One region of the Mesorhizobium sp. M1295 genome, then DNA from elsewhere that is predicted to be linked to it. Evidence: predicted binding sites of a transcription regulator. Region 1 holds the regulator's gene; each other region holds the start of a gene.
The links. Region 1 encodes PhoB, which activates phosphate uptake and scavenging genes when phosphate is short. Its sites were predicted from a motif close to TGTCATNNANCTGTCAT; they were not measured.
Positions count from the first base shown of each region.

Region 2: phnF (phosphonate metabolism transcriptional regulator PhnF) is a predicted target of PhoB. The motif match lies at 2,086-2,102, and genes of this name have one in related genera.
Region 3: ugpB (sn-glycerol-3-phosphate ABC transporter substrate-binding protein UgpB) is a predicted target of PhoB. The motif match lies at 1,334-1,350, and genes of this name have one in related genera.

Region 1 is NZ_JAMYLU010000002.1:391,186-394,460, forward strand. It holds gene pstB (phosphate ABC transporter ATP-binding protein PstB) at 1-493, shown strand, start outside; gene phoU (phosphate signaling complex protein PhoU) at 526-1,233, shown strand; gene phoB (phosphate regulon transcriptional regulator PhoB) at 1,250-1,939, shown strand; gene NKH29_RS05025 (ROK family protein) at 1,949-3,193, opposite strand.
Region 2 is NZ_JAMYLU010000015.1:65,416-68,690, forward strand. It holds gene NKH29_RS20605 (carbon-phosphorus lyase complex subunit) at 1-930, opposite strand, end outside; gene phnH (phosphonate C-P lyase system protein PhnH) at 932-1,543, opposite strand; gene phnG (phosphonate C-P lyase system protein PhnG) at 1,543-2,004, opposite strand; gene phnF (phosphonate metabolism transcriptional regulator PhnF) at 2,139-2,882, shown strand; gene NKH29_RS20625 (zinc-binding alcohol dehydrogenase family protein) at 2,901-3,275, opposite strand, start outside.
Region 3 is NZ_JAMYLU010000018.1:49,189-52,463, forward strand. It holds gene ugpB (sn-glycerol-3-phosphate ABC transporter substrate-binding protein UgpB) at 1-1,271, opposite strand, end outside; gene NKH29_RS23290 (bifunctional diguanylate cyclase/phosphodiesterase) at 1,565-3,275, shown strand, end outside.

The DNA.
Region 1 (3,275 bases):
CATGGTGTTCCAGAAGCCGACGCCGTTCCCGATGTCGATCTACGAGAACATCGCCTTCGGCGTCAGGCTTTATGAGAATCTGGGCAAGTCCGAAATGGACGGCCGCGTCGAACAAGCGTTGAAGCGGGCCGCGCTGTGGGGCGAGGTCAAGGACAAGCTCAACGCCAGCGGCTTGAGCCTGTCAGGCGGCCAGCAGCAGCGGCTTTGTATTGCCCGCACCGTGGCGGTGAAGCCGGAAGTCATTCTGCTCGACGAGCCGGCTTCGGCACTCGACCCGCTGTCGACCGCCAAGATCGAGGAACTGATCGACGAATTGCAAGCCGACTACACGATCGTCATCGTCACCCACAACATGCAGCAGGCGGCGCGCGTATCGCGCCAGACCGCCTTCATGTATCTGGGTGAACTGGTAGAGTTCGACCGGACCGAGAAGATCTTCACGTCGCCCCGCGAGAAGCGCACGCAGGATTACATCACCGGCCGCTTCGGCTGAGCCGTTCCGATCACGCATATGAGGACAGGACCATGGGCGAACACACAGTCGCTTCTTTCGACGAGGATCTCGAGCAGATCAGCAAGCTGATCCGCGACATGGCCGACCTCGCCGGTTCGATGGTCGGCGGGGCGACCAAGGCCCTGTTGAATTCTGACAACGTGCTGGCGCAACGCGTCGTTTCCGACGATGCCATCATGGATGCGCGTCAACGCGAACTGGACGACCGCGCCATCACCCTGATCGCCAAGCGCCAGCCGATGGCCCACGATCTGCGCCATGTCGTCGGGGCGATCCGCATGGCCGGCGATCTCGAACGCATCGGCGACCTTGCCAAGAATATCGCCAAGCGTGTGAGTGCGGTCGGCCTTAGCGTCACACCGCGCGACCTATCGCATTCCATCGATGCGATGGCGCAGCTGGTGCTCATCCAGGTGCAGGGCGTCATCGAGGAGTATGCTGCAGGCGATGCGGCCGCGTTGGCCAAGCTACGCGCCGCCGACGAGCGCATCGACGTCAAATATACGTCGGTGTTCCGCGAACTGTTGACCTACATGATGGAAGACCCGCGCAACATCACCGCTTGCACGCATCTGCTGTTCTGCGCCAAGAATCTGGAGCGGATCGGCGACCATGTCACCAACATCGCCGAAAATGCGTATTATGTGCTGACCGGCGAGCAATTGCCGGTCAATCGTCCGAAGCAAGACGAAACGACAATGTCCGCACCGGCGACATGATGGGGGTGCCCAGCCGATGATCGCACCACGCATAATGGTGGTGGAGGACGAGGAGCCGTTGGGTGTGCTGCTCCGCTACAATCTCGAATCCGAAGGCTACCAGGTCGAGGTGGTGACACGCGGCGACGAAGCCGAGATCCGTTTGCAGGAGAATGTGCCCGATCTTCTGGTGCTCGACTGGATGATACCAGCGGTTTCCGGCATCGAGCTCTGCCGCCGGTTGCGGGTGCGCCCCGAAACCGAACGGCTGCCGATCATCATGCTGACCGCGCGCGGCGAGGAGAGCGACCGGGTACGCGGTCTTTCGACCGGCGCCGACGACTATCTGGTCAAACCGTTTTCGACACCGGAATTCATGGCCAGGGTCAAGGCGCTGCTGCGCCGCGCCAAGCCGGAAGTGCTGTCCAGCGTGCTGAAGGTCGGCGACATCGTGCTCGATCGCGAATCGCACAGGGTGTATCGCAAGAAGACCGAGATCCGGCTCGGGCCGACCGAATTCCGGCTGCTCGAATTCATGATGCGGCATCCGGGCCGCGTCTTCTCGCGCAGCCAGTTACTCGATAATGTCTGGGGCGAGACGATCTATATCGACGAACGCACCGTCGACGTGCATGTCGGGCGGCTGCGCAAAGCCGTCAACAACGGCCGCATGCCTGATGTCATCCGCACCATCCGCGGTGCCGGCTACGCGATCAGGGAAGATTGACCCGCCCAGTCAGGCTACGTTCTTTCTGACGCCGGGCCTCATTTGCGCGCCCGGCGCGAAAATCTGCTGGTCGACGAAGCTTAACGCCCGCATTGCACAGCCTTCGCGGATCAGCGGCAATTCGTTCGGCTCGGTATCGAAGGAGATCGAGCCCGAATGCTGGCCGCCGGCGGTCTGGGCGATGGCCTTCCGCAAGGCCGGCTCGATCAGATCAAAGGCGGCGGCACTGGCGCCGACCATTGCGACCGGTGCCGGATCGATCAGCGCGAACAGCGAGCCGAGACCGAAACCCAGCGCTTCGCCGGCCTTGCGGTAGGCTTCGCGTTCCGGCCCGTCCTTCTCGCGCGCCCGAACCGCCAGCGCGCGCATGTCGGCGTCGCTGACGTCGGCGACCGGTTGGCTGTCTTCGCTCATCTGCGTGGCGTTGCGCCAGATGGCGTAATTGCCGGCATAGGCCTCGATGCAGCCGCGCCGCCCGCAACGGCAGAGCGCGCCGCCCGGACGATGGATCATGTGGCCAAACTCGCCGCCCGAGGAATGCGTGCCGGTGAACAGCTCGCCCTTCAACACCAGCCCCATGCCGATGCCGTGCGAAAGCAGGATGGCGATGAAGTCGTCGCGATAGCGATCCGGATCGCGCCAGCGCAAAGCCACCGCCATCATATTGCAGTCGTTCTCCACCGTGGCCGGGATGCCGAATTCATCTTCCAGCATGTCGGCAAAGGCGATGTCCGTCTGCGGCGTGATCGGCGACCACAGCATGGCGCGTGCAGGGGAGTCGGTAATTCCCTGAATCGCCAGGGCGATGCGGGCGACACTGCGGACGTCAAGATCTGGATCGTCCAGCCGGCGCCGGACGATGGCCATGCATTCGCGGATCAGTTCGTCGCGCGGCATGGTCAGCGTGTCCAGCCGGCGCTGTTCCTCGGCGACCACCTGCCCCGCATAGTCGATGATGGCGGCCGACAGGAAATTCAGCGACAACACCACGGTCAGCACCGCCGCCGCTTCCGGATTGAGGGCGAGGCCGACCTGCGGACGACCGCGTTTCAACGAAACGGGTTCGCTTGCCTTGCTCTCGGCGAGGATGCCTTCCCGTATCAGGTCGGAGGAGATCGCCGATATGGTCGAATGGCTGAGGCCGGTGGTTGCGGCGATCTCCGTACGCGATGGCTGGCCGGCCCGGCGCACGGCCGAGATCACCATCGCCCGGTTGCGCCGGCGCAAATCGTCATGGCGGATTCCGACCGACATCGTTTTGCTTTCCTCCCGGTTTGCCGCGGCCGCTCATGAACCGGAAGCCGTCGGTAATGCCGACAAATAGTGTCAGATGAGG
Region 2 (3,275 bases), on a different contig from region 1:
TTGCGCGGCGGCGACGACATCTTCGCCGAATTCGGTTGCACGAAGAGCGCGGTCGCATAGCGCCATGGCCATCGCCTTGCGCTCGCTCTGGCCGAAGACGAGGCCGTACCCGCGGGTGAATTGCGGCGGCGCCTTGGCCGAGCCCTTGAACTGGTTGACCATCTGGCATTCGGTGACGCGGATGCTGCCGAGCGGCACGGCAAAGGGCAGTTCCGGCACGTCCAGTTCCAGTTCGACCTCGCCGATACGAACCTCGCCGACGAAAGGATGGTTGCGCGCATAGCCGCGCTGGGTGGAATAGCCGAGCGCCAGCAGAAACCCCTCGTCACCGCGCGACAGCGCCTGCAGGCGGATATCACGCGCCATCGGGAATTCGAGCGGCTCGCGGGTGATGTCGCCGGGGACATGATCCCCGGGCATGTCGCCGTCGGGCTCGATCAGGCCTTCGCGAGCGAGGATGGCCGAGACGCGCGGCATCGCCTCCGCTTCGCCTGCACGCTGCTCCGGTTCGGCGACTTCGCCGCCGGCGGCAAGCTCGGGATCGAGCAGCCGGTGGGTGTAGTCGAAAGTCGGGCCGAGCAACTGCCCGCCGGGCAGGTCCTTGTAGGTCGCCGACACGCGCCGTTCGACCAGCATCGAGCCGGTTTCGATCGCCCTGGTATAGCCGAAGCGCGGCAGCGTCGTGCGATAGGCGCGAACCAGGAAGATCGCCTCGATCATGTCGCCGCGCGCCTGGACGATGGCGAGTGCCGCCAATTCCCTGTCGTAGAGCGAACCTTCGCTCATCACCCGGTCGACGCCGAGCGCCAGCTGCTCGACGATCTGGTCGAGCCGAAGTGCGGGCACCGAGCGATCGCCGCGCCGGCGGTCGGCGAGCAATTTGTGGGCGTTGCGGATGGCCGCTTCACCGCCTTTTACCGCGACATACATCCTACGCCTCCATCGTCTTAATGCGCGTCGTGCGCGGCAGGCAGGCAATTGCGTCGGACGTGGCGAGGATGATGTCGACACCCCGCGGAAAGCGCTGATTGTTCTGCTTCCATTGCTCGACGAAATGACGCGGCATTTGCGCCGGCGCGATCGTCGCCGTCTTCTCGATGCCCGGGCCTTCGAGCAGCAGCGGAGCGCCGGAGACGAGATCGCCGACCTCAAGGATCAGCGTCGTCGAACGATCGGGATAATCCTGGGTGCCTTGCGAAAACCCGTCGAGCGCCATCATCTCGGCCGGCGTGGCAATCAGCGCGAAATGCGCGTCGGCCGGGGTGTTGGCCAGCGGCGCGCCGGTATGGAAGCCAAGCCAGGATTTCACCGCCGCCGACCCCTGCAAAGCCGGGTCGAGCCAGAGCGGCGTGTCGTTGTCGCACAGCGCCAGAGCAATGGCACCGGCGGTGGCCGACAGCGGCACGGGGGGGTGGGCGAGGGCCGGCAAGGGCTGCACGCTGCCCGGCCGCGCCATCGCGTCCATCACAGCGCGGAATACGGTCTGCGCGTTGAATACCGGATCGGCGAAGCCGCCTTCGATCGATTGAGTGGCGAGGTCCATCAGTCTTCTCCGCGCACCATTGTGAAGAAATCGACCTTGGTCGCCGCCGTCTCGGCGCGGCGCTGGTCACGGGCCTTGGCCAGTGCCGCCTGCAAGGGCGCGACGAGCCTGGTCTCGACCCCGTTGCGGTGGGCCGGGTCCTGCCACAGCGCATCGGCGATTGCTGCCAGCCTTGCCTTCTGCTTGTCGCGGCCGAGCGCATAGCAGTGGCCGACATGGCTGGACGCAAGCCGCACCGTGGCACGGGTGACCGTCGCCTCGCCGACATTGAACGGCGCGCCGCCGCCGCCGATGCGGCCGCGCACGGTAACCAGGCCGGTTTCGGGGCCACGCAGAAGTTCCGCTTCACAAGGCAGCCCGGCTTCGTCCCAGAGGCGGACAATGTCGTCCCCGGCCGATTGCGCCAGCGTCGCCATTACGGCCTTGCGCTCGGCCTGCTCTCGCGCTTCCCGTCCTCGCATGGCCGCTACTCCTCGTCTGCGTGCATTTGTCGATTGATATAGACAACTATACAAATTATATCTATTATCTAGCGCGTGTCTATGACGTGTACGTGACACGGGCCAAAAGGTCGGCGCAAAGATTGGGGCGGGAAATGATCGGGCAAGCAAACAGCATCGAGCGGCGCAGCGGTGTCGCGCTATGGCGGCAGATCGCCGACCAGATCCTGCACTCGATCGCCGTTGGCGATTTTCCCGAGAATGCCGCGCTGCCGCCGGAGGTGGCACTTGCCGAACGCTATGGCGTCAACCGCCATACGGTGCGCAGCGCTATCGCAGCCCTGGTGCAGGAGGGTGTGCTCAAGGCGGAGCAAGGGCGTGGCACCTTCGTGCTGTCGCGAAAGCGGCTGTCCTATCCGATCGGCGCCCGCACCCGCTTTTCCGAGGGATTGCAAGGACAGGCGTCCGAGCGGCATATCACCTTGCTCGCCTCATCGGTCGAGCCGGCCAACCGTCGTGTCGCAGAGGGCTTAGGCCTTGCGCAGGGGGCCGACGTGATACGCCTGGAAACGCGGGGCGAAGCCGATGGAATGCCGGTGTCCCGCGCTGCCGGCTGGTTCGATGCCAGGCGCTTTGCCGGCATCGATGCTGCCATGGCAGAAACCGGTTCGATCACGGCATCGCTGGCACGTTTCGGCATCGACGACTATCTCCGGCAATCGACCGTGCTGTCGGCGCGCCATGCCGATGCCGCCGACCTTGCCGACCTCGACCTGCAGCCCGGCGCCATCGTGCTGGTGACGGTCGCCGTCAACGTCACGCCCGACGGTCAGCCGATCCAGTTTTCGGAGTCGCGCTTCCCGGCCGAGCGCATCGAACTCAAACTGTCGGCGCTTTGAGACGCGGCTATCGTTGTGTCATCCGACCTGGATGACCGCCTTGATCAGCCCGGATTTCTCATGTGCCCAGCGGGCGAGGTCGCGCGGCGTCTCGCCAAGCGTGGTGCGGTGGGTGACTAGCTTTGCCAGCGGCACCGCACCGTTGCGGATTGAAGCGGCGACATGGTCGAAATCGGCGCGCAGAGCGTTGCGGCTGCCGATCAGCATCATCTCGCGCTTGTGGAATTCGGGATCGGAAAAGGCGATGTCGTCCTTGACGACGCTGACCAGCACCAGCGTGCCGCCATGCGCGACATGGGCGAAGGCCGACTGCACCGACTGGGTGTTGCCGGTGGCGTCGAAGACCGCGTCAAAACCATCGCCGTCGGTCGCCTGCCGCACCAGATCAGCGGC
Region 3 (3,275 bases), on a different contig from region 1:
GTGACCGCATTGTCGAGCGCCTGCTGGGCGGTTTGCTGGCCGGCCAGCAGCTTCTCCAACTCCTCATTCTGAATATCACGCACCTGCGGCAGATTCGGCAGGCGCACGCCCTTCGAGTTGTCGGTCGGCGCCTTGCCCGTCATCTGCAGGATGGGTGTCTCGCGGCCGGGGTTTTTGTCATAGAAGCCTGATTTCTTGGTCGCCTCATACGCGGCGAGCGTCACAGGCAGGTATCCCGACTTCTGGTGCAGATATTCCTGCACATCGGTCTTGGACAGATAGGCAAAGAAGGCGGCAACACCCTTATATTCCTCGTCCGACTTGTTGCCGAACACCCACAGGCTGGCGCCGCCCGGCGTGGTGTTCTGTGGTGCGCCCTTGGCGTCGCTATCGTAGGGAAGCTGGCCGATGCCATAGTTCATGCCGGACTTGACGATATCGCCGAGGCCGCCCGACGATTCGGTGAAGATGCCGCATTCGCCGGCGAGGAATATCTGCTTGGCTTCGGAGGTGCGCCCGCCATACTTGAACGTGCCGTCCTTGGCTAGGTCCGCGAGTGCCTGGAAGTGGTTGGCGAAAATCGGCGCATTGATCTTGAGTTCGACATCGCCGCCGGCCAGGCCGTTCTGCTGAGTGGCCCAAGGCACGTCATTCCACGCCGCGAAATTCTCCAGATGGATCCAGGTCAGCCAGGTCGAGGTATAGCCGCAAGGGGCGGCGCCGCTCGTCTTGATCTTCCTGGCAGCTTCCCACACCTCGTTCCAGGTCTTGGGCGGGCTGTTCACGTCGAGGCCTGCCTTCTGGAAAATGTCCTTGTTGTAGTAGAGGATCGGCGACGAGGAGTTGTAAGGGAACGACAGCATGGTGCCGTCCGGCTTCGAATAATAGCCGACGATGCCGGGCAGATACTGGCTCTTGTCAAAGGTCATCCCGGCACTGGTCAGCACATCGGCCGCCGGCTTGATCGCACCCTCGGCCGCCATCATCACGCCGGTGCCGACGTCGAACACCTGGAGGATATCGGGCGCCTGGCCGGCGCGGAAAGCGGCGATGCCGGCATTCAGCGTCTCCGGATAGGTGCCCTTGAACACCGGAACGAGCTCATAGTCGCTCTGGCTGGCGTTGAAATCCTTGGAGATCTTGGCGACGACCTCGGCGTTGGCGCCGGTCATGGCGTGCCACCAGCTGATCTGCGTGACGGCGAAGGCGGAGGTGGTGGAAAGCAGGGTCAAGGTGGCGGCAACACCGGCCGCGAAGCCGAAGAACTTCATGTTTCATCTCCCGTTTGTCATTGGCGAAAGGGGCACTCTCGCAAAGCCAATATGTGGCGCTGATGACAATCGGACAACGGTTTTGTTGCGGGTCAATGAACATCGCTTCCGGCTAAAGTGCGCTCGCTACCGAAAGCGTCGCCAGGAACTACATCACCGCCTTCTCGGCGGAGCGCATCGGTTTTCCCCCGAAAAGGCCCGCCTCATGGCCCGCGGGTTAACCATTCGTTAAAATCTCCAAGAGCTAATCAGTCACACCTCCCCTGTTATTTGGCAGACCGAGTGAACCCAGGATGCTGACGGTCTATAATTGTATTGTAAGTCAGCACGACCTGAGACTGGTCGCACTTGCCGCCCTCGTCTGCGGCATTTCTTGCTTCTCTGCAGTAAATCTCCTTAAGCACGTCGGCCGATCGACCAACCGAAACCGGCTTGTCTGGCTAATGATCGCCGCAACTTCGACCGGGTTCGGCATATGGGCGACGCATTTCATCGCCATGACTGCGTTTACGCCGGGAATACCGAACGCATACAATCCGGGATTATCCGCCTTTTCGCTTGCCGCCGCCGTCATCCTGACCGCGCTTGGGATGTGGGTTGCCACCTTGCGCCGCGGCATCGACCATTTCCTCGTCGGCGGCGCCATTCTGGGCGGCGCCATCGCGACGATGCACTACATCGGCATGGCGGCGTTCGAGGTCGAGGGCCGGATCGTATGGAACCTGCTCCTTGTCGCGATATCGCTTCTGGCCGGCGGGACGCTCGCGGCACTGGCGCTCCTTGTCGTCTTGCGCCGCCCGTCCGCGCTCGCGACACTTGGCGGCGCCGCGCTTTTGACGCTGGCGATTTGCAGCTTGCATTTCATCGCGATGGGCGCGGTGTCGATCATTCCGGATTCCTCGATTGAAATATCCGAACATTCCATCGAGCCCATTTCCCAGGCCTTTGCGGCAGCGGTCGCCAGCCTGGTAATCCTTGTGCTGTCAGGCGCCGCGCTGTGGATCGACCTGCGCTTTCGCCGGCAGAGGCTCGAGGCCGATCGCATGCACGATCTCGCCAATGCCGCGGTCGAAGGGCTGATCGTTTGCGATGGCACACGCATAGTCAGCGCCAATGACAGCATGGCGAAACTGACGGGCACGGCGACAGCCACCCTGAACACGATGCAACTCGGCGAGCTGTTCGATGGACAGAGCGCAGCCGATGTATCCGGCTTCGGCGAACAGGCACAAGAAACGAAATTGAGGGGCAGCGACGGCACGAGAATTCCTGTCGAGCTGATCGCCAGGAAGATCGCCTACTGCGGCAGGCCTCATACGGTGCTTGCCGTTCGCGACATCCGTGAGCGCAAGAAGGCGGAAGAAGAGATCCTCCGTCTCGCGCATTTCGATCCACTTACCGGGCTTGCCAATCGGCGGAGCTTTTCTTCCCGGCTCGAAGCAGAAATCGCTTCGATGGAGCGTGGCAGCAAGGATGGATATCTGGCGCTCCTGCTGCTTGACCTCGACCGATTCAAGCAAGTCAACGACCTCTACGGCCACAGCGCCGGTGACGCCATGCTGCAGAAGCTGGCGCACTGCATTTCCGGCATTCCGCGCCACGGACAGATGCTCGCGCGTCTCGGCGGCGACGAGTTTGCCGTCTTAGCTCCGAACCTCCCCGACCCCCTGGCCGCAGGCCGCATAGCCGAGGACTTGCTGGCGGCGATCCGGGAGGAAAACAGGGTTTCAGTCGGCTCCGGCCTTGTTTCGGCCAGCATCGGCATCGCCTTCTTTCCGCTGGATGCCGAAGATCAGGCCGGCCTGATCGGCCATGCCGACACGGCACTCCATCGCGCCAAGACCGAGGGCAGGGACACGTATCGTTTTTTCGAGATAGCCATGGGCACCGCGGCCCGCGACAAGCGCGTGATGGAGCATGAACTGCGCCAGGCGATCGCCCGCAAGGAGTTCCACCTCGTCTACCAGCCGCAGAAGGAAATCCGCAGCGGCAAGATGATCGGCT